DNA from 3 places in the Cellulomonas sp. ES6 genome. Region 2 is predicted to be linked to each of the others. Evidence: predicted binding sites of a transcription regulator. Region 2 holds the regulator's gene; each other region holds the start of a gene.

Region 1 (10,201 bases), 630 kb from region 2:
CGCGCCCCCACGCCCGTGCGTCTCCCGCGACGACGGCGAGCGTCCGGGCCACGTCGGGCACGTACGAGAAGGCGTGCGGCGCGTCCGGGTCCCCGAACGACCAGACCGTGCGCCCCCGCAGGGCGGCGTCGGCGTAGCGCCGCAGCAGACCGCCGGCGCGCGGGACGGTCGGCCCGATGAAGTCCGACGCCCGCACCTCCGTCACCCGGACCCGGCCCGCCTCGTGCGCGGCGAGCGCCTCCTGCCACAGGCGCGCACGCAGCCGGCCCTTGTGCCCGGTCGCCGCCAGCGGGAGGTCGCGGTGCAGCGGGCCGTCCACGGGGCCGTACCCGTACAGGTTGCTCAGCGTCACCAGCACCGCGCCGCTGCGCTCCGCGACCGCGAGCAGGGAGGCGGCGACCGGGGGCCACCGCTCCTCCCACTGCTGGTACGGGCCGGGGTTCACGCAGTTCACGACCGCCGCGGCGCCGCGGGCGTGGACGGCGAGCGCGTCGGCGTCGGCCGCGTCGGCCGGCACGCACCGGACGCCCGGTGCGGAGGGGCCCCGGCCCGAGCGGCTCACCAGGGTCACGGTCTCGCCGCGCCCCGCGAGCAGGGTGGCCAGGGCGGAGCCGACGGAGCCGGCGCCGACGACGAGGACGGGCACGGGAGCCTCCCGGGGCCGGTGGGTGTGCGGGGTCGGCTCCAGTCTGCTGCGCGCACGCCGCGCGCGAGGGCGGTTCCGGGGGCGGGTCGACGTCGGCGCCGCGCCGGTGGTGGGCCGGTGCGGCGCCGGTTCCGGGCTGGTGGTGGGCCGGTTCCGGTCAGGCCAGGGCGAGGCCGTCGACGAGCTCCGCGCCCGGGGCCTGCGCCAGCAGGGCGCCCGGCAGGGCGATCTTGGACCGCCGCAGCCCCGAGCCGATGATCACCGTGCCGCCGGCGCCCTCGACCTCCGTCGCGACGGCGGCGTCCACCAGCACGCGGTAGCCCGTCGGGAGGCCGAGCGGCGTGATCCCGCCGTACTCCATGCCGGACTCCTCGACGGCGCGGTCCACCGGCAGGAACGAGGCCTTGCGGACGTCGAGCAGCCGCTTGACGGCGTTGTTCACGTCCGCGCGGCCCGTCGCCCGCACGACGGCCGCGGCGACCCGCTCCTCGCCGCCGCGCCGCCCCGCCACCAGGACGCAGTTCGCCGACACCGCCAGCGGCAGGTCGTACGCCTCGGTCATCGCGGCGGTGTCCGCGAGCCCCGGGTCGATCTCCGTCACGAGCACCTGGTCCGCCACCGCGGGCTCCACGGCGGCCCAGCCGGTCACGGCTGCGGCGGTGGGCTCCGCGAGCAGGTGCAGGTGGTCGACGGCGCGCAGCCAGGTCAGGTTCCCGAGCGTCAGCGGCATGGCCGCAGCGTAGCCAGCACGGCCGTGGGTGCCACCGGGTCGTCCGCCTCTCGGTCAGGATGGGGGCGTGCTCCCGCCGCCGCCGTCCGACCCGTTCGCCGCCGACCCGTACGTGCTGGTGCCCGCCGCGCCGCCCCGGGACGACTACCTGCGGCTGCGCCGCGACGCGGGTCTGACGCCCAAGCGGCCCGACCAGGCCGACGGGGCCCTGGCGGGGAGCTGGTCGTGGTGCCACGTGCGGACGGCGGAGGGCCGGGTCGTCGCGATGGGGCGGGTGGTCGGCGACGGCGGCTGGTACTTCCTGGTCGCGGACATGGCGGTCGACCCCGGGCACCAGCGGCGCGGTCTGGGCCGCCGCGTGCTGACGCGCCTGCTCGACGACCTGCGCGCGCGGGCGCCCGAGGGTGCGTACGTCACGCTCGTGGCGGACCCGCCGGGCCGGCGGCTCTACGAGTCGCTGGGCTTCCGTGACGTCGCCCCCGGGGCCACCGGCATGGTGCTGGAGCTCGGGGAGGTCAGCGGGAGGACGTCGGGCTGATCGTCGCCCGCCCGAGCGTGTGGAACAGGGCGGTGAACGCCACCGCCGTGGGCGTCGCGTCCCGCGGGACCTCGAGGTGCTCGACGTCGAGCGCGTGCACCGCGAACACGTACCGGTGCGGCCGGTCCCCGGGCGGCGGCGCGGCCCCTTCGTAGCCGGGCGTGCCCCCGTCCGCGCGGACGTGGAACGCCCCCTCGGGCAGCAGCGCACCGTCCGGCGATCCCGCGCCGCGGGGGAGCGAGGTCGTGCTCACGGGGACGTCCACGACCGTCCAGTGCCAGTACCCGGCGGGGGTCGGCGCGTCCGGGTCGAAGCAGCTCACGACGAACGAGCGCGTCCCCTCGGGGAACCCCGACCACTCCAGCGCGGGGGAGAGCCCCCCGCCGTCGGCGGTGAGCTCGGGGGCGAGCGGCTCGCCGTGCACGACGTCCGCGCTCGCCACGTCGAAGGCGGCGACGGACGGCAGCAGGGCGTACGGCTCGGGGGCGACGGGACGGGTCAGCGAGACGGCCATGGTCCTCCTCCGGGGCGGTCGCGGACGGTGCCGCGACGGGTGTGCCTGCGTCTCATCCTGCCCCCGCGCGCCGGTCCGCGCAGGGGCTCCGGCGTGTCCGCGACGGCGCGCCGGGCGTGGTCCCCAGGCGGCCCGGCGCCGGATTGACGGGTGCCGTCGTGTCGGCGTCTACTGGCACAATCGAACACGTGTTCGAACGACGGGGGCGGTGGGGACGGTGTCGGCCGTCCCGCCGCGCGGAGGGCGGGACGGAGGTGGAGCGGTGAGCGCGGCGGACGCGGTGACCCAGCAGGAGCGGATCGCCCGCGCCCGGGCGGCCCTCGCGCACGCCGAGCTGCGGACCGGGGCACGCAGTCTGGCACGCGGGGCCGACCACAGGGATGACCACGGGACCGGGCACAGGGACGACCACGGGGCGGACGGGGGCACCGACTCTCCGGGACGCGAGGCGGGGGGTGCCGACCGCCACTCCGTCCACGGCACCGCGGCGCTCGCGGTCGCGGTCCGCCCCGACACGGAGGGGCTCCCGGGCTCGGCGCCGTCGGCCGGGCCCGTGGCCGTCCCCGACCTGCCCGGCCGCGTCCCGTCGCCGTCGCGGCCCGCCGCACGCGGCCCGGTGCTGCTGACCGACCGGCCGCCGCTCGCCGTGCCGCCCGCGCTGACCCCGCTGCTGCCCGACGGCCTGCGCCGCGGCAGCACCACCGCGGTCCTCGGCTCCACCTCGCTGGTGCTCGCGATGATCGCGGCGGCCTGCACGGCGCGCGAGGCGTGGGCGGCGGTGGTCGGGCAGCCCAGCCTCGGCCTGCTGGCCGCCGCCCAGTCCGGTGTCGCCCTGGCGCGGCTCGCGGTCGTGCCGCGCCCCGGGGTGGACTCCCCGACCGTCGTCGCCGCCCTGCTCGACGGGATCGACGTCGTCGTGGTCGGCCCGGGGGCGACCCTCGCCGACGCCGACCGCCGCCGGCTCATGGCGCGCGCCCGCGACCGCGGGTCCGTGCTGCTGGCCACCTCGCCGTGGCCCGGGGCGGGCTGCGTGCTGACCGTCGAGGGCGGCCGGTGGACCGGGGTGGGCGACGGCGACGGCCGGCTGCGGGCGCACGAGCTCCGAATCACCCGCACGGGCCGCGGTGGCGCCGGCCGCGCCCAGGACCTGCGCGTGGTCCTGCCGCTCGAGGCCGGTGCCGACCCGTACGCCCCACCCGCGGTCCCCGCCGCGTCCGCGCCCGGTGAGGCGGACCGCCCCGGCCTGAGGCTGGTCGGATGAGCACCCGCACCACCGTCGTCTGGGTGCCGGACTGGCCGGTCGTCGCCGCGGTGCGGGCCGCCGACGTGCCGCCGCACCTGCCCGCCGCCGTGCAGTCCGGCGCGCGGCTGACCGCCGTGTCCGCGCTCGCCCGGGCGCAGGGCGTGCGCCGGGGGATGCGGCGTCGGCAGGCGCAGGGCGTCTGCCCGGAGGTCGTCCTGCTGCCCGCCGACGACGACCGCGACGCCCGGCTGTTCGAGCCGGTCGCCGCCGCCACCGAGTCGGTCGTCGCCGGCGTCGAGGTCGCCCGCCCCGGCCTGCTGCTGCTCCCCGCCGACGGTGCGGCCCGGTTCCACGGGACGGAGGAGGCGCTCGCCGAGCGCCTGGTGTCCGCCGTCGCCGAACGCACCGGCCACGAGTGCCAGGTCGGCACCGCCGACGGTCTGCTGGCGGCGATCCTCGCGGCCCGCACCGACGACGTCGTCCCCCCGGGCCGCTCCCGGGAGTTCCTGGCGCCGCGCCAGGTCGGGGAGGTCGGCACGGCCGCGGTGCAGGACGACGCCCTCCGGGCCGTGACCGACCTCGTCGACCTGCTGCGCCGGCTCGGGCTGCGGACCCTCGGGGACCTCGCGGCGCTCGCGGCGGGGGACGTGCACGCGCGGTTCGGCGGCTGGGGCACGTGGGCCTGGACCCTGGCGCGCGGGGACGACCTGCGCCCGCCCGCCCGCCGCCGCCCCGAGACCGACCTCGAGGTCGCCACCGCCCTCGACCCGCCCGCGCACCGGGTGGACGTCGCGACGTTCGCCGGCCGGCGCCTGGCGGAGGAGCTGCACACCCTGCTCACGGAGCAGTCGCTGACCTGCGGGCGGCTGCGCATCGCCGCCCGGACGGACTCCGGCGAGGAGCTCACCCGCACCTGGCGGACGGACCTCGGGGGGCTCGGCGGGCTGTCCGCGGCGCGGATCACCGACCGGGTGCGCTGGCAGCTCGAGGGCTGGCTCACCGCGGCGGCGGTCGAGCGGGGCGGCCGGGCGGAGCCGGAGCACGACGAGGGGGCCGAGCCCGTCGGGCTCGTCGCCCTCGCCATCACCGCCGAGGACGTCGCCGCCGCCGGCGCCGAGCAGGGCCGGCTGTGGGGCGGCCCGTCCGGTGGTGACCTGCGGGCGCACCGCGCGCTCGACCGCGTGCAGGGCCTGCTCGGCGGGGACGGCGTGCTCACCGCCGCCCTGCAGGGCGGCCGGGACATCCGCGACCGCGTGCACCTGCAGCCCTGGGGGGCGCAGGCTGCCGCACCCCGGCCCGCCGACCGGCCGTGGCCGGGCCGCCTCCCGGAGCCGGCACCCGCCACCGTGCCCGTCCGACCCGCGCCCGTGGAGGTGCTCGACGCCCGGGGGCGGCCGGTGTGGTTCGACGGGCGCCTCGTGATGACCGCGCCGCCCGCCCGGGTGCGGACCCCCGGCACCGACCGCCGCCCCGCCGCGGAGCACGAGGTCGCCGGCTGGGCGGGCCCGTGGCCGCTGGCCGAACGGTGGTGGGCACCCGACCGGGCGGAGCTGCGCGTGCACGTGCAGGCCACCCTCGCCGACGGGCGCGCCCTGCTGCTCGCCTGGCGCCCCGACGGCTGGACCTGCGAGGCCGTCTATGACTGACGCCCCCCGCTACGCGGAGCTGCACGCGCACTCGGCGTTCAGCTTCCTCGACGGCGCGAGCCAGCCGGAGGAGCTCGCCGCCGAGGCGCACCGGCTCGGGCTCAGCGCGCTCGCGCTCACCGACCACGACGGGCTGTACGGCGTCGTGCGGTTCTCCGAGGCCGCCCGGCGCGTCGGGCTGCCCACCGTCTTCGGTGCCGAGCTGCACCTGCCCGTCCCCGGGCTCACCGGCCCGGACGTGCTCGACCCGCCCACGGGCGTGCCCGACCCCCGCGCCCTGCACCTCCCGGTCCTGGCGCGGGGCCCCGACGGCTACCGGGCGCTGTCCCGCGCCATCGCCGAGGGCCACCTCGCCACCGGCACCAAGGGCGCCGCGGAGTACCGGCTGGAGTCCCTCGCCGAGCAGGCGGACGGACGCTGGCTCGTGCTCACCGGGTGCCGCAAGGGACCCGTGCGGCACGCCCTCACCGACGGCGGCCGGACCCCCGGCGTCGCGCCCCGTGGCCCCGAGCGGGCGCGCGCCGAGCTCGACCGGCTCGCCGCCCTCTTCGGCCGGGACAACGTCGCGGTCGAGGTCACGCAGTCCGGCGGGCCGTTCGACTCCGAGACGGCCGACGCCCTCGCCGCGCTCGCCCGGGACGCCGGGCTGCCGCTGGTCGCCACCGGCAACGTGCACTACGCCACCCCGCGGGACGCCGACCTGGCGATGGCGCTCGCGGCCGTGCGGGCCCGCTCGTCGATGGAGGACCTCGACGGCTGGCTGCCCGGCGCGCCCACCGCGCACCTCGCGTCCGCCGCGGAGATGCTGCACCGGCACCGGCGGCACCCGCAGGCCGTCGCGACCGCCGCCGCCCTGGGCGACGAGTGCGCGTTCGACCTGCACCTCGTCGCCCCGCAGCTCCCGCCGTACCCCGTGCCGCCCGGCCACACCGAGGCGACCTGGCTGCGCGAGCTCGTCCGCCGCGGCGCCCTGGAGCGGTACGGCCCGCCCGAGGCCGAGCGGGTCCCCGGCGCCTACGCGCAGCTCGAGCACGAGCTGCGCGTCATCGAGGACCTCGGCTTCCCCGGCTACTTCCTGGTGGTCTACGACCTGGTCGACTTCTGCCACCGCAACGGCATCCTCGCCCAGGGCCGTGGGTCCGCCGCGAACTCCGCCGTCTGCTTCGCGCTGAAGGTCACCGCCGTCGACGCCGTGCAGCACGGTCTGCTGTTCGAGCGGTTCCTCGCCCCCGAGCGCGACGGGCCGCCCGACATCGACGTGGACATCGAGTCGGGCCGCCGCGAGGAGGTCATCCAGTACGTCTACGCGAAGCACGGCCGCACGCACGCCGCCCAGGTCGCGAACGTCATCTCGTACCGCGCCCGATCCGCGGTCCGGGACGCCGCCCGGGCGCTCGGCTACGACGTCGGGCAGCAGGACGCGTGGAGCAAGTCGATCGAGCGCTGGGGCACGCTGCGAGGGCCCCAGCCGGTGCACCCGTGGTGGTCCGGCGAGAACCGGGTACCCGCCGACGCCGTGCCCGCCGACGCCGTGCCGGCGGGCACGGTGCCCGCCGGCGCGACGCCCGGCACCGTGCCCGCCGGCGCCCCTCCCCGGACGTCGGCGGCCGCCGCGCAGGACGCCGGCTACGCCGCGCAGCAGCGCGACCCCGACGGCGTGGTGTGGGGCTGGAACCACGAGCCCGGCACCCCGCCCGCGCCCCGGCGTCCGGCGGGGCACGACGACACCGACGGCCGCCCGGGGCAGCCCACCGCCGACGGCCACGACGTCGTCCCCGCGCACCGGCCGCCGCCCGCCGCGGACCTGGACGAGATCCCCGACCAGGTCGTCGACCTGGCCGACCGGTTCCTGCGCCTGCCGCGCCACCTCGGCATCCACTCCGGCGGCATGGTGATGTGCGACCGCCCGGTCATCGAGGTGTGCCCCGTCGAGTGGGCGCGGATGGAGGGGCGCACGGTCCTGCAGTGGGACAAGGACGACTGCGCGGACGCCGGGCTGGTGAAGTTCGACCTGCTGGGGCTGGGGATGCTCACCGCGCTGCGGCTCGCGTTCGACGAGGTGCGCAAGCAGGGCGGCCCGGCCCTCGACCTGCACGCCCTGCCGGACGAGGACCCGCTGGTCTACGACCTGCTGTGCGCGGCGGACACGGTCGGGGTGTTCCAGGTCGAGTCCCGTGCCCAGATGGGGACGCTGCCGCGTCTGCAGCCGCGGAGCTTCTACGGGATCGTCGTGGAGGTCGCGCTCATCCGCCCCGGGCCGATCCAGGGCGGCTCCGTGCACCCCTACATCGAGCGCTACCAGGGGCGCCAGCCCATCACGTACGCGCACCCGAAGCTCGTGAAGTCGCTGGAGCGCACCCTCGGCGTCCCGCTGTTCCAGGAGCAGCTCATGCAGATGGCGATCGACGTCGCCGACTTCACGCCCGCGGAGGCCGACCAGCTCCGGCGCGCGATGGGCTCCAAGCGCAGCATCGAGAAGATGGAGGCCCTGCGCGCCCGGCTGATGTCCGGCATGGAGCGCAACGGCCTGCCCGAGGACGTCCGCGAGGAGGTCTACGAGAAGCTCAAGGCGTTCGCCGACTTCGGGTTCCCCGAGTCGCACGCGTACTCCTTCGCGTTCCTCGTCTACGCCAGCGCGTGGCTCAAGGTGCACCACCCGGCCGCGTTCTACGCCGGGCTGCTCGCCGCGCAGCCCATGGGCTTCTACTCCCCGCAGACGCTCGTGGCCGACGCCCGCCGGCACGGCATCGAGGTGCTGCGCCCGGACGTCCAGCGCTCCGGGGTGCAGGCCGTCGTCGAGCGGGTCCGGCCCGAGCCTCCCGGCGGCGAGCCCCTCCTGACCCCCCGGCAGTCCGGGACCGCGCCCGTGCCGCGTGCGCCGGGCGCGGCGGCGGGGGAGGCCGTCCGGTCGCTCGCGGTGCGGGTCGGGCTCGCCTCGATCCGGTCCGTGGGGGAGAAGGTCGCCGAGCGGATCGTGGCCGAGCGGGACGCCCACGGTCCGTTCGCCGACCTGCGGGACCTCGTGCGCCGGGTCGAGCTCAGCACCGCGCAGCTCGAGGCCCTCGCGACCGGCGGCGCGCTCGAGCCGCTGGGCGTCACCCGGCGGGAGGCCCTGTGGGCGGCGGGCGCCCTCGCGCAGGAGGGACCCGACACCCTGCCGGGCGTCTCGGTCGGCGTGCGGGCGCCGACCCTGCCGGGCATGAGCCCCGTCGAGCTCGCCGTCGCGGACGTGTGGGCCACCGGCGTCACCGTGGACTCCTACCCGACGCAGTACGTCCGCGACGGCCTCGACGCGGCGGGCGTGCTGCGCGTCGAGCAGACCTACCACCACGACCCGGGCCGTCGGGTCGCCGTCGCCGGCGTCGTCACCCACCGGCAGCGCCCCGGGACGGCGGGCGGGGTCACGTTCCTGTCCCTGGAGGACGAGACCGGGCTGCTGAACGTCGTCTGCAGCACCGGGCTGTGGCAGCGGTTCCGCAAGGTCGCCCGCACCTCGCGCGCGCTGGTGGTCCGGGGGAGGCTGGAGCGCGCCGACGGCGCCACGAACCTCGTCGCCGAGCACCTGTCGCCGCTGTCCCTGCAGGTCGCCACGACCTCCCGGGACTTCCAGTGACCTCGCGACCCCGGTGGCCACCGGGGTCGGCGTGCCGACCTGCCTACACTGCGGCGATGCCCCTCCTCGGCCCGCTCGTCGCGTACCTGCCGACCCCGCGCGGACCCGAGGGCGAGGTGCGCACCGACCCGCTGGAGGACCTCGTCGACCGCGCGGTCCGCGCCGGCGTCTCGGGCGTCGCGGTGCTCGGCAGCACCGGCGGCTGGCCGTACCTCACCGCCGGCGAGCGGCGGATGGTCGTCGAGGCGGGAGTCGCCGCGGCGGACGGCCGGGTGCCGGTCGTCGCGGGCGTCGGGGCGTTCACCACCGACGAGGTCGTCATGCACACGATCGTCGCCGAGCGCGCCGGGGTCGACGCCGTGCTGCTGCCCACGCTGGCGTACCTGCCGCTGACCGAGGACGAGGTGCTGGGGCTCGTCGAGGACGTCGCGGGCGCCGCGCGGGTGCCCGTGTGGCTCTACCACAACCCCGTGAGCACGAGCTTCCGGTACTCCGTCGAGCTGCTGGCCCGCGCCGCGCAGACCCCGGGCGTCGGCGGGGTCAAGGACCGGGGGAGCGACGCCGTCGAGCTGCGCGACCGCGTGCGCGCGCTCAGCTCGGCCGTGCCGCCGCACGTCGAGCTCGGGTGCAGCGGCGACCTGCTCGGATACGAGGGGCTGCTGGCCGGTGCCCGCACCTGGCACTCGGGCCTCGCGGCGGCGCTGCCCGAGTGGTACGTCGCGGTCGCCGGCGCCGCGGCGGACGGCCGGGAGGACGAGGCCCGGGCGCTGATGTCCCGGCTCGCACCGGTGGCGGAGCTGGTGCTCGGCCTCGGCGGCGCACGCGCCGTGCACGCCGTGGCGACCCTGCGGGGAGTCGACACCGGCGAGCTGCCGGCGCCGCTGCGCCCCGTCGACCGCGACGGGGTCGCCGCCCTCGACCGGGCGCTCGAGTCCCTCGGGGAGCCGCCGCGCGCGTCGTCGCCGGACGTGTAGGACGACCCGCCGCAGGAGGGGCCGACCAGCCCGCGACGCGCGGCGACCGGCGCTCGCGTCAGGCCGGCGCCGTCCCGTCCTGGCCGTCGCCGTCGACCGGCTGCACGTCCTCGGTGGCGTCCTCCGCGTCCATCGGCGGGTCGAGCTGGTGGAACCGCGAGTAGATCGCCCACACCACCGACACCAGCGGCACGGCGATCACCGCGCCGAGGATCCCCGCGGTGAGCGTCCCGCCGGTGACCGCCAGCGCCACGACCACCGGGTGCAGCGAGACCTGCTTGCCCATGACGAGCGGCT
Region 2 (10,201 bases):
GCTGTTCGACTCCCCCGCCGCGGTCGCCCAGCAGCAGGAGCTCGTCGCGCGGGCGTTCGCCGGCCTCGACGACGCCGACCTGGCCCGGCTCGCCGACCTCGTGGGCCGGTGCCTCGCCGCGCTCGCCGACGGGAGGACCCCCGCGTGACCGGCCGACCCAGGAGCACTGTCCGCCTCGCCGTGGGCGCGCTCGCGGTGGCGCACGGCGCGGCGCACCTGCTCGTGCTCGCCGCCACACCCGGAGGTCCGGGCCTGGCCGGCGACGCCGCACCCCCGGCGGTCGGGTCGGCGGAGGGCCTCGCGTGGCTCGCCACGGCGGTGCTCCTCATCGGGGCCGGCACCGCCCTGATCGCCGACCGGCCGACCTGGTGGCGGACCGGCGCGGTCGCGGTCGTGGCGTCCCAGGTGCTCGTGGTGTCGCACGGCGACGCCCGCTGGGGCACCCTCGCGAACGTCGTGCTCGGGATCGCGGTCCTGCACGGGTGGTGCGCGACGGGGCACTGGTCCGCCCGCGCGCGGTACCGCCGCGGCGTCGCGGCCGCCCTCGCCGCAGCCGACGTCCGGGCCGACGCCGACCGGGCGGGCGCCGTCACCGTGGACGACCTCGCGACGCTCCCGGCCGCCGTCGCCCGCTACCTGCGGCGCACCGGCAGCGTCGGTCGCCCGCCGGTGACCGCCGTGCGCGTGACGCTGCACGGCCGGATCCGCAGCGGGCCGTCCGACCGGTGGATGACCTTCACCGGCGAGCAGGTGGACACGGCCGGCCCCCGCCCCACCCGGCACTTCCTGCTGGACGCCACCGCGGCGGGGCTCCCGGTCGACGTGCTGCACGTGCTGACCGAGGGCAGGGCCACCATGCGGGGTGACCTGCTCTCCGCCGTCCCCGTCCTGCGCGGCGCGGGCCCGGCGATGGACCGGAGCGAGACGGTGACGTTGTTCAACGACCTCTGCCTGATGGCGCCGTCCGCGCTGCTCGCCGCACCCGTGACGTGGGAGGAGCTCGACGCGCGCCGCGTGCGGGGGACGTACCGGCAGGGCGGACACTCCGTGCGGGCCGTGCTCGAGTTCGACGAGGACGGCGACCTCGTGGACTTCGTCTCCGACGACCGCTTCCGCGCCACGCGCGACGGGCGGTCGTTCACACGCGAGCGCTGGTCGACACCGGTGGACGGCTACGCGGTGCACCACGGGCGCCGGCTGCCGTCGGCGGCCGCCGCGATGTGGCACCCGAGCACGGGCGAGCCGTTCCGCTACGCCGAGATGGTGCTGGACGACGTCGCACCGGCGCGGTGACGCCCGGACGTCGCGCCGACGCGGTGACGCCGAGGATCCGACCCAGCGCGGCGACGCCGAGGATCCGACCCAGCGCGGCGACGCGGAGCATCCGACCCAGCGCGGCGACGCCGAGGATCCGACCCAGCGCGGCGACGCCGCGACGTCGACCGGCCCCGGGGCGCTCCGGGCACCGGCCCCGCCCGTCCTGCCGGGACGCGTGCGCCCGGCCCGGAGATGACGACGGGGGTGGCCGCGTGTGCGGCCACCCCCGTGGGGACGCCCCCATCCCGTCTCGTCCGGGCGACTCGCCTCGCGCGGACGGTTGCTGCACGCCTCGCGCCGGGCGGCGGGACGAACCCACGGTGCCGGCGACGACGCGTCCCTCGCGGCGAGCCCCCCAGCCAGCCGTTCGAGGTGGCACCACAGTAGAGGCAGGCGTCCCAATTACGCAAGCGTCCCGTGCCGTTATTCACGGCGGCCCGGATGCACCGGACCAGCAGGTCAGGAGCCCGCAGGCAGCAGCAGCACCTGACCCGCCATCAGCGAGGCGTCCGGCAGGCTGTTGAGCTCCTGGAGCCGCAGCACGACGTCGCGCACATCCTCGCCCGGGGCCGCCACGTCGGCGGCGATCTGCCAGAGCGTCTCGCCGGCCACCACGGCGTGGGTCGTGACCTCGGTCGCCTGCTGCGGACCGTCCGCCACCGCGCGGCCACCGACGACCCCTCCGAGCACCACGAGCAGGGCCAGGAGGAGCAGGACCGCGCGACCCCGGCGCGTCAGGTGCAGCGTCGCCTCGGGGGCGGCGGACGGACGCGCGGCGGTGCGCTCCCGGCCGGCGGACCGCGCCGTCACCGGGCCCATCGCGGCAGGACGAGGACGGGCCGGCCGCTCGGCCACGGGACGCGTCCCGAGTCGCGGCTGCACTGCGATGGCGCTCATCTCCACCACTTCCCTCCTGGGCCGCCTCGCGACCCGTCGAACACCTGTTCGTTCGAACGTCTGTACGAACTGAACCACACCCGGAGCGCGATGTCGAGACACGATCGAACAGGTGTTTGATCCACCCGTCCGCGCGCCCTACGCTCGGGGACGTCGGGAACAGCGCACCACGAGGGTCTGACACGACCGCCGGGCGGACGCCGCCGGGTGGGTCCGCAGCCCCGTGACCTGCGCGGTCGCCCGGCTCGGCGGACGGGTGCGGCAGGCACCGGCGCCACGGAGACGGGAGCGGAGATGGCCATCGAGGGATCCGGCGCGACGGCGGGCGCGGCAGACGGGCCTGCCGTGGTCGAGCTCGACGCGGAGGGCGACGGGCTGACCCCGCGGCAGCGCCTGGTGCTGGAGACCGTGCGGGCCTCGGTCGAGTCCCGCGGCTACCCGCCGAGCATGCGCGAGATCGGCGACGCCGTCGGCCTCACGAGCCCGTCGAGCGTCAAGCACCAGCTGACCGCGCTCGAGCGCAAGGGCTACCTGCGACGCGACCCCAACCGGCCGCGCGCCATCGAGGTCGTCCAGCCGGACGACTCACGCGGCGTCGCCCCCCTGCCGGGCGTCGCGGGCCTCGGCGACGAGGACAGCGCCCCCCGCGACGGCGTGCCCGAGGCGGCCTACGTGCCGGTGGTCGGCCGGATCGCCGCCGGCGGGCCCATCCTCGCCGAGCAGCTGGTCGAGGACGTCTTCCCGCTCCCCCGCCAGCTCGTCGGCGCCGGCGACCTGTTCCTGCTCAAGGTCGTCGGCGACTCGATGGTCGACGCCGCGATCTGCGACGGCGACTGGGTCGTCGTCCGCCGCCAGCCCGTGGCCGAGAACGGCGAGATCGTCGCCGCGATGCTCGACGGCGAGGCGACCGTCAAGACGCTCAAGCGCACCGACGGCCACGTCTGGCTGATGCCGCAGAACCCCGCGTACTCGCCGATCGACGGCGACCACGCCCAGGTGCTCGGCCGCGTCGTCTCGGTGCTGCGCGCGCTGTAGCGGCGCCCGCCGCGACGCCGCCCGGACCTCGGCGGCGGCGCCCGCCCGGACCACCGGGCCGGGGACGCCCGCGGACGTCGACCGCCCCTCGGGCGACCCGCCGCGCTCAGGCCGCGGCGTCCCCGCCCGTCGACGTCAGCGCCGCGAGGGCGCGCGCGACGTCCTCCTCGTCGTTCCAGACGTGGAAGGCGAGCCGGACGCGCCCGGCCCGCCCGGCAACGCGGCACCCGGCCGCGCCCAGGGCGGCCAGGCGGCTGCCGTCCGGGTCCGCGAGGCTGACGACGGCGGACCCGCCGGGCTCCAGACCCAGCCCCGCGCGGAGGGCGTCCGCGAGGCCGACCCCGTGCGCCCGCACGGCGGCGGGGTCGGTCGTGGCGAACGCGTCGAGCGACTCCGCGGCACCGAGCCACGCCTGCCAGGCCGGGGAGACGTCGTACCGGCGCGCGTCGGACGCCAGGTGCATCGCGGGCCCGTAGCAGGAGGCCCACGGGTCCTCGCCGGCGTACCAGCCCGCCTGCGCGGGTCGCAGCCCGTCCTGCGCCTCCTCGCGCACGGTGAGGAACCCGGTGCCGCGCGGGGCGCAGAGCCACTTGTACGCGGCCGTGACGGACACGTCGTACCGGCCCGCGTCCACGGGGAGCCACCCGGCCGCCTGCGTCAGGTCGCACAGCGTGCGGGCACCGGCCGAGCGCGCCGCCGCGACCACGGCCTCGTCGTCGAGCACCTCCCCCGTGGCCGACTGGACCAGTGCGTAGGCCACGAGGTCCACGCCGGGCACGACCGCCTCGGCCAGCCGCGTGGCCGGCACGTGCTCGACCCGGATCCGGTCGCCCTGCGCGAGGAACGGGAACACCACGGACGTGAAGTCGCCGTCCACGCAGACGACCCGCGCGCCGTCCGGGAGGGAGCCCGCGACGAGCGACGTCATCGCCGAGACCTGCGACCCGATCGCGACGCGTGTCACGGGCACGCCCACGAGGTGCGCGAACGACGCGCGCGCGGCGCGGACGGCCGCCTCGTAGCCCGGCACGTCGAGCCGGCCGCCGCCCCAGCGGTCCAGGTCGTCCCGGAGCGCCTGCACCGTCCGCCGCGGCGCGACGCCCGCGGTCGCGGCGTTCAGGTAGCCCGGCGCGGGGTCGAAGTCGGCGCGCAGCTCGTCGAGGGATCGCATGCCGGAGACTCTGCCCGGAGACGATCATGCGGACAAGCGCCAGTTTCTCCCGTACCCATGCGTCTAGCTTATGCTCCAAGGATGTCGCCCCGACCGCTCGACGCCGCCGCCCTCCGCCTCGTCCGCGCGGTGCACGACACCGGCAGCGTGACCGCCGCCGCGCGCTCCCTCGGGCTGACGCAGCCCGCCGCCAGCCAGCAGCTCCGGGCGGTGGAGCGGGCGGTCGGCACGCCGGTCGTCGTCCGCGCGGGGCGTGGCGTGCGCCTGACGGAGGCCGGCCTGGTGCTCGCGCGGAACGCCGCCGCCGTGCAGTCGGCGCTCGACGCGACGCTGGAGGAGGTCGCGGCCGTGGCGTCGCTGCGGGCCGGGCGGGTGCGCGTCGCCGCGTTCCCCTCGGGCGCCGCCACCCTGCTGCCCGCCGCGCTCGCCGCGCTCCGTGCCGAGCACCCCGGCCTGAGCACGACGTTCGCCGAGGCGGAGCCGCCCGAGGCGCTCGCCGAGCTCGCCGCCGGCAGGGTCGACGTCGCCCTGACGTTCCGCGCCGCGGACGCCGCGCCGCCGGACGACGGGGAGGGCCGCGGCCTGCTCCGGGTGCCGCTGCTGGACGACGACGTCCTCGTGGTGCTGCCTGCCGCCGACGGCCGCCGGTCCGGGGAGCCGGTGGCGCTCGGCACGCTCGCGGACCGCCCGTGGATCGCCGGCTGCCCGCAGTGCCGCGCGCAGCTCGTGGGCGCGTGCGCGCGCGCCGGGTTCGCGCCCCGGGTGGACTTCGCCACCGACGACTACCTGGCCGTGCTCGGGCTGGTCCGCGCGGGGCTCGGGGTGGCGACGCTGCCCGGGCTCGCGCTCGCCGCCCTGCCGCACCCCGGCGTCACGGTCCACCCGGCGCGCCCCGGGACGTCGCGCGTCGTCGAGGCCGTCGCGGCACCCGGGACGGCGCGGGTCCCGGCGGTCGCCGCCGCGCTCGCCGCACTGCGCACCGCGGCCTCGGGCGTCGAGCACCCCCACGTCCGGCCGCGTGGCGCGACCGGGCGCGTCTGAGACCCGGCGCCGCGGTCGCTCAGAGCCCGAAGCGCCGCGCCACCGCCCGCAGCGACTCGGCCGAGCGCTTGAGCCCCGCGAGCTCGTCCGTCGACATCGGCACCTGGAGCCGCTCGCCCACGCCGGAGCGCCCCACCACCGACGGCACCGAGAGGCACACGTCCGAGATGCCGTGGTAGCCGTCCAGCAGCGACGACACGGGCAGGATCCGCCGCTCGTCCTTGACGATCGCCTCGATGATCCGGGACCCGGCCAGCGCCACCGCGTAGTTGGTCGCGCCCTTGCCGGCGATGATCCGGTACGCGGAGTCGACCACCTCGCGGGCGATCGAGTCGCGCACCTCGCGCGTCAGCGGCACGTGGCCGTCCATCGCGTTCCAGTCGAGCAGCGGGACACCACCGATCGTGGCGGACGACCACAGCGGCAGCTCGGTGTCGCCGTGCTCGCCCGCGATGTACGCGTGCACGTTCTGCACGGCGACGCCGGTGTACTGCGCGATGAGGTACCGCAGCCGGGAGGAGTCCAGGACGGTCCCGGAGCCGAAGAGCTGGGTCGGCGGCAGGCCGGACACCCGCAGCGCCGCGTACGTCACGATGTCGACCGGGTTGGTCACCATCACGTACACCGCGTTCGGCGCCACCTCGACGAGCGACGGCAGGATCTTCTTGACCAGCGAGATCGTGGCCTCGGCCAGGTCGATGCGGGTCTGGCCCGGCTTCTGCTTCGCCCCGGCGGTGACCATGACGACGTCCGCGTCCGCGCACGCGGCGATGTCGTCGGACCCGACCACCTCGGCCATCGGCATGAACTGGATGCCGTGGCCCAGGTCGAGCGCCTCCGCCTCCACCTTGGCCTTGTTGATGTCGTACAGCACCACGCTGCGGGCCGCGCCGCGCATCAGCGCCGCGTACGCCATGGTCGACCCGACGGCGCCCGCGCCCACGACGGCGAGCTTGGTGGTGCGGCGCGGTCCGGCGGCGGTCCCCGGCAGTCCGAGCTCGTCGCCCTCGACGTCGTTCGTCTGATCGCTCACGGCGGTCCTCCCGGTGGTGCTGGTGCTGCGTCGGCGCCGGTCGGCGCGCTGCTGCGCACGAGGCTAGCCGCCCCCGGGCCGGCTGTGCGTCCGCTCGGCTGCGACGCACGTCACGGGCCCGCGCGGGCCCGGACGCGCGATCAGGGCTGCGCGAGCCGGCGCAGCGCCCCGAGCGCGACCTCGCGGTCCGTGGTGCGCCAGAACGCCGGCAGCGACCGCGCCAGGAACTCCCCGTACCGCGCCGTGGCGAGACGCGGGTCGAGGACGGCGACGACGCCCCGGTCGTCCACGGACCGGATGAGGCGCCCGGCCCCCTGCGCGAGCAGCAGCGCCGCGTGGGTGGCCGCGACGGACATGAACCCGTTGCCCCCGGCCGCGGCGACGGCCTCGGAGCGGGCCGACCGCACGGGGTCGTCCGGGCGCGGGAACGGGATGCGGTCGATGATCACGAGCTGGTTCGCCCGGCCCGGGACGTCGACGCCCTGCCAGAGCGACAGGGTGCCGAACAGGCACGTGGCCTCGTCCTCCGCGAACCGCCGCACCAGCGTCGGGAGCTGGTCCTCGCCCTGCACGAGCACCGGGACGTCCAGCCGCTCGCGCATCGCCTCGCCGACGGCCACCGCGGCGCGGCGCGACGAGAACAGCCCGAGGGTCCGGCCGCCGGCGGCCGTGACGAGCGCCTCGATCTCGTCGAGCTGCGCGTCGGTCGCCGGCTCGCGCCCGGGGGGCGGCAGGCGGCGCGCGATGTAGAGGATGCCCTGGCGCGGGTAGTCGAACGGGCTGCCGACGTCCACGCCGTGCCAGGGCAGTGTCGCGGTCGCGGACGACCCGGTCCCCTCGGCGCCCGCCCGCCCGCGAGCGGACGCCTCCCCCGCGGACGCCGCACCCCCCGCGTCCGTCCCCTCGCTCCCGCCCGGCGCCCCGAGCACCGCCGCGGGCGTCGCCACGGAGGCCGTCGCGGCGGCCGCCTCGCCCGCCCCCTCGAGGCCGATCGCCCGCGCCATCGGCCGGAACTCCCCGCCGAGGCTGAGCGTGGCCGAGGTCAGCACGGACGCCCTCCCGGCCAGCAGGTTCGTGCGGATCAGGCCGTTCACCGCGAGGGGCGCCGCGTACAGCCGGGTCGCCCCGTCGCGCTCCCCGCGAGAGCACCACAGGACGGTGAACCGCTGGTCGTCGGGGTCCGCCGCCATCCGCTCGGCCACCTCGAACAGCGCCAGCACCGCGGACGTCGCGATCTTCAGGCCCGGGTCCGGCTGGGCGCTCTCGCCCGCGGCGGGCTTCTCCGGACGCAGGGCGGTGAGCAGCGACCGCGCGGCGTCCCGCACCATCGCCACGGTGGCGCGCGTGCCCTCCGGCAGCCCCTGGGCGAACCGGCCCTCGGGCAGCTGCATGAGGGCGGTGCCGAGCGCCGCGGCGGCACCGTCGAGGTCGGTCGTCGCGACACCGGCGTGGCGGCGCGCGATCCGCCCGGCGTGCTCGACGGTGGCCACCGACAGCTCCGCGGTCGACTGCGCCGTGACGCGGTCGGCGAGCTCGTGCGCCTCGTCGACCACGAGCACCTGGTGCTCGGGCAGCACGCCGGGCGAGCCGGACGCCGCGATCCCGAGCATCGCGTGGTTCGTCACGACGACGTCGGCGGACCGCGCCGCGGCCCGCGCGCGCTCGGGGAAGCACTCGTCGAGCACCGGGCACCGCTGCCCCAGGCACTCCAGCGCCGTCACGGAGACCTGCCGCCACGCGCGGTCACCGACGCCGGGCACCAGGTCGTCCCGGTCGCCGGTCTCCGTGGCCTCCGCCCACTCCCGCAGCCGGACCACCTGGGCCCCGAGCGACTCCTTCTCCGCGGGCTCGCCGTCCGTCGCCTCCGCGGTCGCGGGGTGGTCCGCCGCACCGCGGTCCCCCAGGTCGAACAGCATGCCCTGGTCGTCCGGCGGGTAGCCGCCCGCGGTCTTGTGCACGCAGACGTAGTTGTGCCAGCCCTTCAGCAGGGCGACCTGCGGGGGCCGCGGCAGCTCCGGGGCGAGCGCGTCCGCGACGAGCGGCAGGTCGCGCGTCATGACCTGACGCTGCAGGGCGAGCGTGGCCGTCGAGACCACGACGCGCTCGTCGGCCAGCACGGCGTGCCGGACCGACGGCACCAGGTACCCGAGCGACTTCCCGGTGCCGGTGCCCGCCTGGACCATCACGTGCCGGCCGGCCTCGATGGCGTCGGCGACCTCCCGGGCCATGCGCCGCTGGCCCTCGCGCGGCGCACCGCCGAGCGCCGCCACCGCCACGTCGAGGAGGTGGTCGACGTCCGGGGCTGGATCAGGCACCCGGACAGGGTAGTCGCGCGCGCCGACAGCCCCGCACGCGGCGTCGTCGACGGGCGTCAGCGGCCGCGGACCGCTGCGGCCGCCAGCTCGGACGCGAGGCCGGCGTCGACCCGCCCGCGCAGCGCCGTCCCGAGCTCGGTGTGCTCCTCCGCGTCGATCTCACCGGTCTCGTGCACCCGGTGGACCAGGTCGCCGCGGTCGTACGGGATCACGACGTCGACCGTGACGCCCGGGCGCGGGAGCTGGTCGGCGATGACCGCCTGGAGCTCGTCGATCCCGTCGCCGGTGTGCGCCGAGACGACGACCGCGCCGTGCTCGCGCGAGCGCAGGCGGGCGAGCGCCTCCGGCTCGGCGAGGTCGGCCTTGTTCAGCACGATGATCTCGGGCACGTCCATCGCGCCCGGGATGTCGGCGAACACGTGCCGCACCGCGGCGATCTGCCCCTCCGGGTCGGGGTGCGAGGCGTCCACGACGTGCAGCACCAGGTCAGCGTCGGCGACCTCCTCGAGCGTCGACCGGAAGGCCTCCACGAGCTGGTGCGGCAGGTTCCGGACGAAGCCCACCGTGTCCGCCAGGGTGTACACGCGGCCGTCCGCGGCCTGGGCGCGGCGCACGGTCGGGTCCAGCGTGGCGAACAGCGCGTTCTCCACGAGGACGCCGGCGTCGGTGAGCCGGTTCAGCAGCGAGGACTTGCCGGCGTTGGTGTAGCCGGCGATCGCCACCGACGGGATCGCGTTCTTCTTCCGGGACGCCCGCTTGGTCTGCCGGGCGGGCTCCATCGCGGCGATCTCGCGGCGCAGCTTGGCCATCCGGTTGCGGATGCGGCGGCGGTCCAGCTCGATCTTCGTCTCACCGGGTCCGCGGGAGCCCATGCCGGCCCCGGCGCCGCCGACCTGGCCACCCGCCTGCCGGGACATCGACTCGCCCCAGCCGCGCAGGCGCGGGAGCAGGTACTCGAGCTGCGCGAGCTCGACCTGCGCCTTGCCCTCCCGCGACTTGGCGTGCTGGGCGAAGATGTCGAGGATCAGGGCGGTCCGGTCGACGACCTTCACCTTGACGACGTCCTCGAGCGCGCGGCGCTGCGAGGGCGCCAGCTCCCCGTCGACGACGACGGTGTCCGCGCCGACGGCCAGGACGACGCCCGCGAGCTCCGCGGCCTTGCCGGACCCGAGGTACGTGCCGGGGTCGGGCGTGGACCGGCGCTGCAGCAGCCCGTCCAGCACCTCGGAGCCGGCCGTCTCGGCGAGCGCCGCGAGCTCCCGCAGCGAGATCTCGGCGGTCTCCTGCGTCGTGCCCGGGCCGCCCCAGAGGCCGACGAGCACCACGCGCTCCAGCCGGAGCTGCCGGTACTCGACCTCGGTGACGTCCTGGAGCTCCGTCGAGAGCCCCGCC
Region 3 (10,201 bases), 520 kb from region 2:
GGTACTCAGTCGTCTGTACCGGAGGGTGATCCATGTCCGTGGACCTGTGGGTCTGGATCGCGACAGGTGTCGCGATCGTCGGGATGCTCGTGTTCGACTTCTTCGCGCACGTCCGCACGCCGCACGCGCCGTCGTTCCGTGAGGCCGCGACGTGGTCGACGGTCTACATCGTGCTGGCGATCGTGTTCGGCATCGGGCTCGGCATCGTGTGGGGCTGGGACCACGGCACCGAGTACTTCGCCGGGTACGTGACCGAGAAGAGCCTCTCGGTCGACAACCTCTTCGTCTTCCTCATCATCATGACGAAGTTCGCGGTGCCGCGGGAGTTCCAGCAGAAGGTGCTGCTGGTGGGCGTCGCGATCGCGCTCGTGCTGCGCACCGTCTTCATCCTCGTGGGTGCCGCCGCGATCGAGCAGTGGTCCTGGGTCTTCTACCTGTTCGGCGCGTTCCTGGTCTACACCGGCATCAAGCTCGCCCGGGAGAAGCACGACGAGGACGAGCTGTCCCACGCCGGCGAGCGCAAGGACGGCCTGGCGGTCACGCTGCTCAAGCGGGTCCTGCCGACCACCGAGGAGTACCACGGCGACCGGCTGACCACGCGCATCGACGGCAAGCGCCTCATCACCCCGATGCTGCTCGTCATGGTCGCGATCGGCGCCACCGACGTGCTGTTCGCGCTCGACTCGATCCCCGCGATCTACGGCCTCACGCAGGAGCCGTACATCGTGTTCACGGCCAACGCGTTCGCGCTGCTGGGCCTGCGGCAGCTGTACTTCCTCATCGGCGGCCTGCTCGAGCGCCTCGTGTACCTCAACAAGGGCCTCGCGTTCATCCTGGCGTTCATCGGCGTGAAGCTCGTGCTGCACGCGATGCACGTCAACGAGCTGCCCTTCATCAACGGCGGCGAGCACATCGACTGGGCCCCCGAGATCCCCACGTGGCTCTCGCTGCTCGTGATCCTCGGTACGCTCACCGTCGCCACGATCGCGAGCCTCGCCAAGACCCGGCGCGACCGCGACGCCGCGCCGGCCGCCGTGACCGCCGCGCAGGAGCCCGCCAGCAAGGAGCACTGACCCGTTGGACGTCTCGCCGCTCGTCTGGTGCGTGTCGCTCGGCCTCGCCGCCGCCGTCCTGATCGTGGACGTCGCGGTGGTGGGCCGGCGGCCGCACATCCCGTCCACGGCCGAGTGCCTGCGCTACCTCGGGGTGTACGTGGGGCTGGCGGTGGCGTTCGCCGTCCTCGTGTGGGCCGTGTGGGGCGCCGACCCCGCCGGGGAGTTCGTCGCCGGGTGGCTGACGGAGTACTCGCTGTCGGTCGACAACCTGTTCGTGTTCCTGCTGATCATGTCCCGGTTCGCCGTGCCCCGGCAGTACCAGCAGACCGCGCTGCTCGTCGGGATCATCCTCGCCCTGGTGTTCCGGGGGATCTTCATCGGCATCGGGGCGGCGGCCATCGCGTCGTTCTCGTGGGTGTTCTACCTGTTCGGGGCGTTCCTGGTGTGGACGGCCGTCAAGGTCGCCCGGGAGGGCGTGGGCGACGAGGAGGAGGCGGAGGACTACCGGCCGCCGGCGCTCGTGCGCCTCGTGCAGCGCGTCCTCCCGACGAGCAGCGAGTACCACGGCGTGCGGCTCACGGCGAAGGTCGACGGCCGCCGGCACGTCACGCCGATGCTCCTGGTGCTCGTGGCGATCGGCGCGACCGACCTGCTGTTCGCCTTCGACTCGATCCCGGCGGTGTTCGGCCTCACGCAGGAGCCGTACCTGGTGCTCATGGCGAACGTGTTCGCCCTCATGGGGCTGCGCCAGCTCTACTTCCTGCTCGGCGGGCTGCTCACCCGGCTGCGGTACCTCAACATCGGCCTGGGGGTGCTGCTCGGGTTCATCGGCGTGAAGCTGGTGCTCCAGGCGCTGCACGAGAACGCGCTGCCGTTCGTGAACGGCGGGGAGCCGGTGCCGTGGGCGCCCGAGCTGCCGACGTGGGTCTCGCTGGCGGTCATCGTGGTGACGCTCGGGGTGACGGCCGTGACGAGCATCGCGGCCTCCCGGCGGGACGAGCGGCGCGAGGCCGTCCGGGCGGACTGACCCGGCGGCCCGCCGCGGCGGCCCGCGCCCGGGGAGGTGCTCAGCCCGCCAGGCCGGCCGCCCACGGCCCGATGACCGGGTTCCACACCCGGACCTCCACGTCGGCGATCACGCCGGCCGCCGCGAACGGGTCGTCGGCGAGCACGGCGTCCAGCGCGGCGCGGTCGGCGACGCGGAGCACGAGCAGCGCCCCCGGCGCGCCGTCCGTGAACGGGCCGGAGCCGAGCAGCTCCCCGCGGTCCGCGACCTGCTGGAGGTAGCCGCGGTGCCGCGGACGCACCTCGTCCTGGACGTCGGTGCGCGAGTCGTAGGTGTACCGGACGGCGAAGACGGTCATGGGGCCATCCTGCCCGAGCGCCCCACGGTCCGGGACCGGCGTCCACCCCGCGGCGCGGCCGTGCCACAGTGGGGCCATGAGCCGCACGTGGTGCCTCCCCGTCCCGAACGTCCCCGGCCGGCGAGCGGGTGGTGCGTGATGGTCGCGCGCAGCCTGCTGACGGACGCGCTGCTCGCCGGGGTGGCCGAGCGCGCCCCGGTCCACGACCGCCAGAACACGTTCCCGCACGAGGACCTCGCCGAGCTCCGCGCGGCCGGGTACCTCGCGGCGTTCGTCCCCGAGCGGCTCGGCGGCGCCGGCCTGACCCTCGAGGAGGTCGCCCGGGAGCAGACCCGTCTCGCGGCGGCCGCGCCGGCGACCGCCCTCGCCGTGAACATGCACCTGGTGGTCACCGGCATGGCGAAGGTGCTCGCCGACCGCGGCGACGACTCGCTCGCGTTCGTGCTGCGCGAGGCCGCGGCGGGGGAGGTGTTCGCGTTCGGGAACTCGGAGGCCGGCAACGACCTGGTGATGTTCGGCTCGCGGACCCGCGCGGAGCGCCAGCCGGACGGCGGCTACCGGTTCACCGGGACGAAGATCTTCACGTCCCTGGCGCCGGTGTGGACCCGGCTCGCCACGTTCGGGCTGGACGAGGCCCACCCCGAGGGCCCGCGCCTGGTGCACGCGGTCGTGGCGCGCGAGGACGGCGGCGTCGAGACCCGGGACGACTGGGACACCCTCGGGATGCGGGCGACGCAGTCCTGCACGACGGTGCTCGCCGGCGCGTACGCGGCTCCCGGCCGGGTCGTCCGCGCGCTCCCTCCGGGACCGAGCGCGGACCCGTACGTGTTCGCGCTGTTCGCGGTGTTCGAGATCCTGCTGGCCGCCGTGTACACGGGCATCGGGCGGCGGGCGCTGGAGCTCGCCGTCGCGGCGGCGCACCGCCGGACGTCGATGAAGCACGACGGTCGCAGCTACGCGCAGGACCCGGACATCCGGTGGCGCGTCGCCGACGCGGCCATCGCGCAGGACGGCATCGAGCCGCAGGTGTGGGCGCTCGCCCGGGACGTCGACGAGCGGGTGGACCACGGCTCGCTGTGGTTCGCCAAGGTCGTCGGCCTCAAGGTCCGGGCGACGGAGACGGCCCGCGAGGTCGTGGACCGGGCGGTGCGGGTGTCCGGCGGCGGCACGTACGTCAGCGGCGACGAGCTCGGGCGGCTGTACCGCGACGTGCTCGCCGGGATGTTCCACCCCTCCGACGACGAGTCGGCGCACGCGACCGTGGCCACCGCGTGGCTGGGGCCGGTCGAGCGCTGAGGTGCCGGACGGACGAGGGCCCGGGGCGTGACGCCCCGGGCCCTCGGTCACGGCCGTCCCGTCGTCAGGACGTCGCCATCAGGTCCTCGCAGATCGCGTAGGAGTCGGAGCGGTTGCCGCAGGTGCCCCCGAAGTCCTCGTACTCGGACCCGCTCGGTGCGGACCAGTAGAGGTCGTCGCACGCCCCGGCGTCGCCGGCCTCGCACGCGTCCCACAGGGCGTCGAGGTCCGGGTCGTCCCCGTACGACTTGGCCCCGTCGACCGTGCCGCCCGTACCGGTGTCGCACAGGTCGCCGCCGGTGGTCTCCCCGCCGCACGTGTCCCCGAACTCCTGGTAGTCGGTGCCCGAGCCGGACGAGAAGTACAGCTCGTCGCACGCGGCCATGTCGCCGCCGTCGCAGGCGTCCCACAGCGCGTCCAGGTCGGGGTCGTCGCCGTACGTGAACGCGCCGATGTCCGTGCAGCCGCCACCGCCCTGCGTCCGGCCGCCGCACGTCCAGCCGAAGTCCTCCTCGTCGGTGCCGACGTTCGACTCGTCGTACAGGTCGTCGCACGCCGCCATGTCGCCCGCCGCGCAGTCGGTGCGCAGGTCGTCCATGCGGGCGTCGTAGGAGCGGACCGCCACGAGCACGATGATCGCGATCGCGATCGCTCCGAGGATCTCCAGCGCGCCCAGGACGATGCCGGCGATGGCGAGCCCGCGGCCCTGCGTGCCGTTCTTCTTGGTGCGGTTCAGGCCGAGGATGCCCAGGACGATCGGCACGACGCCCATCATGAGCACGCCGGTGACGAGCGCCGCGATGGAGACGCCGTCCGTCCCGCGGGCCTGCGGTGCGGGGTACTGCCCGCCGCCGTACGGGGCCTGCGGGTAGCCGCCACCGGGGGGCGGCGGGTAGCCGCCCGCCCCCGGGCCGGCCGGGAACCCGCCTGCGGGCTGCGCGGGACCGGTCGGCTGCGGGTACCCGCCGTACCCGGGCTGGCCGGCCGGGCCGTACCCGGGCTGCGGTGCCGGGGGCTGCTCGCCGCCGGGCTGCGGGTACCCCGCCTGCGGCGAGCCGGGCTGCCCGTACCCGGGCGCGCCGTACCCGGGCGCGCCGTACGCAGGCGGGCCGTACCCGCCGTCGGGGCCGGAGCCCGGCTGCTCGGCGGCCGGATCCCCGGCGGGCGGAGTCCCGGGGGCGGAGGGCCAGGACGCCGTCGGGGCCTCGTAGCCGGAGGGGGCCGGTCCGGCGGCGGCGTCCGCCTCGTAGCCGGAGGGGGCGGGCGCCGCGGGGCGCTCGTCACCCGCCCCCGGTGCGGACCACGGGGACGGCTCGGGGCCCTCCTGGCCGGGCGTGGCGGTGCCGTCGTTCGACATGGGTGTCCCTCCGGTGCTGCTGACGATGCCGTCGGTCACTATCGCAGACCACGACGCGGCCGGGACGCCGGGTTCGTACCGATTGTGCACCGTGGTCCACGCTCCCGGCAGGGGGTCCGCGGGTCGGGCCGGGAACCGGCCGCCGCGCTCACCAGCCGCGTGCGCGCCAGGCCGCCAGGTGGGGACGCTCGGCGCCGAGCGTGGTGTCGCGCCCGTGGCCCGGGTACACCCACGTGTCGTCCCCGAAGCGGCCGAACACCCGCTGCTCCAGGTCCGTCATGAGCGCCGCGAACGCCGCCGGGTCCGCCGTGCGGCCGGGGCCGCCCGGGAAGAGCGAGTCCCCGGTGAGGAGGTGCACGCGGCCCGGCACCGCACCGTCCGCCCGCACCCGGTCCGGCTCCCGGTAGGCCAGCGCCACCGCGCCGGGCGTGTGCCCGCGCAGGGCCACCACCTCCAGTGCGACGGCTCCGACCGCCAGCACGTCGCCGTGCCGCAGCGGCCGCGGGGGCGTCGTGCCCGCCCCCGCGGCGACGGCGGCGGCGTCGTCCGCCCCGGCGGCGTGCGCCGCGCCCGTGGCGTCCAGCACGGCGGCGAGGGCCCCGAGGTGGTCGGCGTGACGGTGGGTCGTCACCACGAGGTCGAGCCGTCCCGCGGGCGAGCCGTCCCGCACGAGCGCGAGCAGCCGCCCGGGCTCCGCGGCCGCGTCCACGAGCAGCTGGGCGCCCGTGCGGCGGCAGACCAGCGTGTAGGCCGCGTTGTCCATCGGCCCGACCGACACCTTCCGCAGCACGACCTCGTCGAGCACCCGCACGTCCGCCGGCCCGCCGGTCACGACGTCGCCCGTGTAGCCGGACGCCGCCACGGGCCCGGTCACGGCCGGTCCGCCGTCCCGGACGGCTGCGCGGACGCGCCCCGGACGAGCGCCTCGTCCAGGCTGTGCGCGGCGCGGACGAGCGCGAGGTGCGACAGGGCCTGGGGGAGGTTGCCCATCATCCGCCCGGTCCCCGGGTCGAACTCCTCGGCGAGCAGCCCGAGGTCACCCGGCAGCGAGGTCAGCACGTCGAGGACCGCCGTCGCCCCCGCCACGTCCCCCTGCCGGGCGAGGGCGTCGGCGAGCCAGCCGGAGCAGGCGAGGAACGGGTGCTCGCCGCCGCGCAGGCCGTCGTCCGTGCGGTCCGTCCGGTACCGGTGCAGGAGGCCGGGTGCGACCTCGAGCTCGTCGCGGACGGCGGTGACCGTGGCGAGCAGCCGCGGGTCGTCGGGCGGCAGGAACCCGACCTGGACGAGCTGGAGCAGGGAGGCGTCCGTGTGCTCGGCGCCGTAGTGCTGCACGAACGTGCCGCGGCCGGCGTGCCACCCGTGGGCCAGCACGTCGGCGTGCACCGCGTCGCGCTCGCGCCGCCAGCGCTCCACCGGCCCCGGGAGCCCGTGCTCCTCGACGGCGCGGACCGCCCGGTCGAGCGCCGCCCACGCCATGACCTTGGAGTGCGTGAAGTGCCGCGGCGCGCCGCGCACCTCCCAGATCCCGGAGTCGGGCCGGCGCCACGCGCCGCACAGGTGGTCGACCAGGCGGACCTGGAGCGACCACGAGTCGGCGCTCTCCTCGACCCCCGCGGCCCGGGCGAGGTGCAGTGCGCACATCACCTCCCCGAGCACGTCGTTCTGCACCTGCCCGACGGCCGCGTTGCCCACGCGCACGGGACGCGAGCCGGCGTAGCCCGGCAGGTGGTCGAGCGTCCGCTCGGGCAGATCCCGCGAGCCGTCCACCCCGTACATGATCTGCACGTCCTCGGGGTCGCCCGCGACGGCGCGCAGCAGCCACTGCCGCCACGCCTGGGCCTCGGAGCGGTACCCGTGCTCGAGCAGGGCCTCGAGCGTCATCGCGGCGTCGCGCAGCCAGCAGTACCGGTAGTCCCAGTTGCGCTCGCCGCCCAGGTCCTCCGGCAGGGACGTCGTCGCGGCGGCCACGATGCCGCCGGTCTGCGCGTCGGTCAGCAGGCGCAGCACGAGCAGGGACCGGACCACCGCGGCCCGGTAGCGCCCCTCGTACCGGGCGGCGCGCGCCCACGCACCCCAGCGGTGCTCGGTCGCCTCGACGCGGTGCTCGAGGCGGGGCGCGCGCGGCACGGGCAGCCACGACGGCGCCCACGTGAGCGACAGCTCGAGGCTCTCGCCCTCGGACATGTCCACCTCGTCGACGTGCGCGCGGTGGCCGCCCGCCGTGCGCTGCGGCCGGGGCAGCCGGTCGCCGCGCAGCAGCAGGCTGTCGGGGCCCGCCACCGCCTGGACGGCCTCGCGCCCGTCGGGGTCGGTGACGCGGTGCACCCACGGCGTGACCGCCCCGTAGCCGTAGCGGACCACCCACTCGTGGCGCACCCGCACGGTGCCCTCCGTCACGGTCAGGTGGCGCACCAGGTCGCACCGGCCGTCTCCCAGCGGCATCGCGTCGAGCAGCACCGCCGTCCCCGTCGGCGTCCGGAACGTCGTCTCGAGGACGAACGAGTCGCCGAGGTAGCGGCGCCGCACCGACGTCGCGTCCGGTGCCGTGAGCAGCCAGCGCCCGTGCTCCGGGCCGCCGAGCAGCGCCGCGAACCCGGCGGGGGAGTCGAACCGCGGGGCGCACCACCAGTCGACCGACCCGGATCGGGAGACCAGCGCCGCGGTGCGGCCGTCGCCCAGGACGGCGTACTCCGCGAGGGGGGTCGCCGGGTCCGGCGGCGCGGCGGGGGCGAGGGGGGCCCGGGGTGTCGGCTCGGGCGTGGCGTCGGTCACGGCGGGGGGCTGCGCGGGCACCGCCCCATCATGCGGCGACCTGCGACGTCGCGCGAGCACGCTGCCGCACGCCGTTCGAACACATGTGCGGTTGTCGGAGGTCCGCCGTAGCATGGCGCGCGTGAACGATCGACTGGTGGTCCAGGGGGCCCGCGAGCACAACCTGCGCAACGTCGACCTGGACCTCCCGCGCGACAGGCTCATCGTCTTCACCGGGCTGTCGGGGTCGGGCAAGTCGTCGCTGGCGTTCGACACGATCTTCGCGGAGGGCCAGCGGCGGTACGTCGAGTCGCTGTCCGCGTACGCCCGGCAGTTCCTCGGGCAGATGGACAAGCCCGACGTCGACTTCATCGAGGGGCTCTCGCCCGCGGTGTCGATCGACCAGAAGTCGACCAACCGCAACCCGCGGTCGACCGTCGGCACCATCACCGAGGTCTACGACTACCTGCGCCTGCTGTTCGCGCGCGCCGGGACGCAGCACTGCCCGGTCTGCGGGGAGCGGGTGACCGCCCAGACCCCGCAGCAGATCGTCGACCGGCTGCTCGAGCTGCCCGAGGGCACGCGGTACCAGATCCTGGCGCCGGTGGTCCGCGGCCGCAAGGGCGAGTACGCGGACCTGTTCAAGGAGCTGCAGGCGAAGGGCTTCGCCCGTGCGCGCGTGGACGGCGAGGTGGTCCAGCTCGCGTCGCCGCCGACGCTCGAGAAGAAGCTCAAGCACGACATCGAGGTGGTGGTCGACCGCCTCGTCGCCCGCGAGGGCGTGCAGCGCCGGCTGACCGACTCCGTGGAGACGGCCCTCGGGCTCGCCGGCGGGCTGCTCGTGGCCGAGATGGTGGACCTCGACGCGGACGACCCGGAGCGCGAGCGGCGGTTCTCCGAGAACCGCGCCTGCCCCAACGACCACCAGCTCACGCTGGAGGAGATCGAGCCGCGGACGTTCTCCTTCAACGCGCCGTACGGCGCGTGCCCGGAGTGCACCGGCATCGGCTCGCGCCTGGAGGTCGACCCGGAGCTCGTGGTCCCGGACGAGGACCTCTCGCTGCGCGACGGGGCGGTGGCCCCGTGGGCGCAGATCTCCTCGGAGTACTTCGAGCGGGTGCTCTCCGCGCTGGCGGACGACCTCGGGTTCTCGATGGACAAGCCGTGGCGCGCCCTGCCGGAGCGTGCGCGCAAGGCCGTGCTGTACGGCGAGAACCACCAGGTGCACGTGAAGTACCGCAACCGCTGGGGGCGCGAGCGGCAGTACTCCACCGGCTTCGAGGGCGTCGTGACGTTCCTGGAGCGCCGCCACTCCGAGACCGAGTCGGAGTGGAGCAAGGAGAAGTACGAGGCCTTCATGCGGGAGGTGCCGTGCCCCGTGTGCGAGGGCGCGCGCCTCAAGCCCGAGGTGCTCGCGGTGCTCGTCGGCGGCAAGTCCATCGCCGACGTCTGCGCCCTGCCGATCCGGGAGGCGAAGGGGTTCCTCGACGCCCTCGAGCTCGGGGTGCGCGAGCGGCAGATCGCCGAGCAGGTGCTCAAGGAGATCCAGGCGCGGCTCGGCTTCCTGCTCGACGTCGGCCTCGACTACCTCTCGCTCATGCGCGCCGCCGCCACGCTGTCCGGCGGCGAGGCGCAGCGCATCCGGCTGGCCACCCAGATCGGCTCCGGCCTGGTGGGCGTGCTGTACGTCCTGGACGAGCCGTCGATCGGCCTGCACCAGCGGGACAACCGCCGCCTCATCGACACGCTCACCCGGCTGCGCGACCTCGGCAACACGCTCATCGTGGTCGAGCACGACGAGGACACCATCCGCACCGCGGACTGGATCGTCGACGTCGGCCCGGGCGCGGGGGAGCACGGCGGCCGCGTCGTGCACTCGGGCGACCTGAAGGGCCTGCTCGCGTCGCGCGAGTCGGTCACGGGGGCGTACCTGTCCGGCCGGCGGTCGATCCCGATGCCCGCCACGCGCCGGAAGGTGGACAAGAAGCGCCAGGTGACCGTGCACGGCGCGCGCGAGCACAACCTGCAGAACGTCGACGTGACGTTCCCGCTCGGGACGCTCACGGCGGTGACCGGCGTGTCCGGCTCCGGCAAGTCGACGCTGGTCAACTCGATCCTCTACACCGTCATGGCCAACGAGCTGAACGGCGCGCGCCGGGTGGCCGGGCGCCACAAGCGCGTGTCCGGTCTCGAGCACCTCGACAAGGTCGTGCACGTCGACCAGGGCCCGATCGGCCGCACGCCGCGGTCGAACCCCGCGACGTACACCGGCGTCTGGGACCGGATCCGCAAGCTGTTCGCCGAGACCACCGAGGCGAAGGTGCGCGGCTACACGGCCGGGCGGTTCTCGTTCAACGTCAAGGGCGGCCGCTGCGAGG

What was found. Region 2 encodes LexA, which represses DNA repair genes until DNA is damaged. Its sites were predicted from a motif close to TCGAACANNTGTTCGA; they were not measured.
Region 1: imuA' (DnaE2-dependent mutagenesis accessory factor ImuA') is a predicted target of LexA. The motif match lies at 2,609-2,624, and genes of this name have one in related genera.
Region 3: uvrA (excinuclease ABC subunit UvrA) is a predicted target of LexA. The motif match lies at 7,920-7,935, and genes of this name have one in related genera.

The regions. Positions count from the first base shown of each region.
Region 1 covers NZ_CP125655.1:526,537-536,737, reverse strand. The annotation lists gene P9841_RS02525 (NAD-dependent epimerase/dehydratase family protein) at 1-646, opposite strand, end outside; gene P9841_RS02520 (YbaK/EbsC family protein) at 804-1,376, opposite strand; gene P9841_RS02515 (GNAT family N-acetyltransferase) at 1,444-1,914, shown strand; gene P9841_RS02510 (YbhB/YbcL family Raf kinase inhibitor-like protein) at 1,892-2,428, opposite strand; gene imuA' (DnaE2-dependent mutagenesis accessory factor ImuA') at 2,691-3,689, shown strand; gene P9841_RS02500 (DNA polymerase Y family protein) at 3,686-5,317, shown strand; gene P9841_RS02495 (error-prone DNA polymerase) at 5,310-8,930, shown strand; gene P9841_RS02490 (dihydrodipicolinate synthase family protein) at 8,987-9,904, shown strand; gene P9841_RS02485 (AI-2E family transporter) at 9,963-10,201, opposite strand, start outside.
Region 2 covers NZ_CP125655.1:4,018,853-4,029,053, reverse strand. The annotation lists gene P9841_RS18560 (MarR family winged helix-turn-helix transcriptional regulator) at 1-148, shown strand, start outside; gene P9841_RS18555 (DUF6544 family protein) at 145-1,293, shown strand; gene P9841_RS18550 (LysM peptidoglycan-binding domain-containing protein) at 1,777-2,214, opposite strand; gene lexA (transcriptional repressor LexA) at 2,509-3,249, shown strand; gene P9841_RS18540 (aminotransferase class V-fold PLP-dependent enzyme) at 3,356-4,420, opposite strand; gene P9841_RS18535 (LysR family transcriptional regulator) at 4,502-5,461, shown strand; gene P9841_RS18530 (L-lactate dehydrogenase) at 5,481-6,452, opposite strand; gene P9841_RS18525 (ATP-dependent DNA helicase) at 6,635-8,809, opposite strand; gene hflX (GTPase HflX) at 8,866-10,201, opposite strand, start outside.
Region 3 covers NZ_CP125655.1:414,143-424,343, reverse strand. The annotation lists gene P9841_RS02055 (TerC family protein) at 33-1,073, shown strand; gene P9841_RS02050 (TerC/Alx family metal homeostasis membrane protein) at 1,078-2,082, shown strand; gene P9841_RS02045 (YciI family protein) at 2,123-2,419, opposite strand; gene P9841_RS02040 (acyl-CoA dehydrogenase family protein) at 2,558-3,715, shown strand; gene P9841_RS02035 (DUF4190 domain-containing protein) at 3,780-5,072, opposite strand; gene P9841_RS02030 (MBL fold metallo-hydrolase) at 5,221-5,946, opposite strand; gene P9841_RS02025 (glycoside hydrolase family 15 protein) at 5,943-7,865, opposite strand; gene uvrA (excinuclease ABC subunit UvrA) at 7,966-10,201, shown strand, end outside.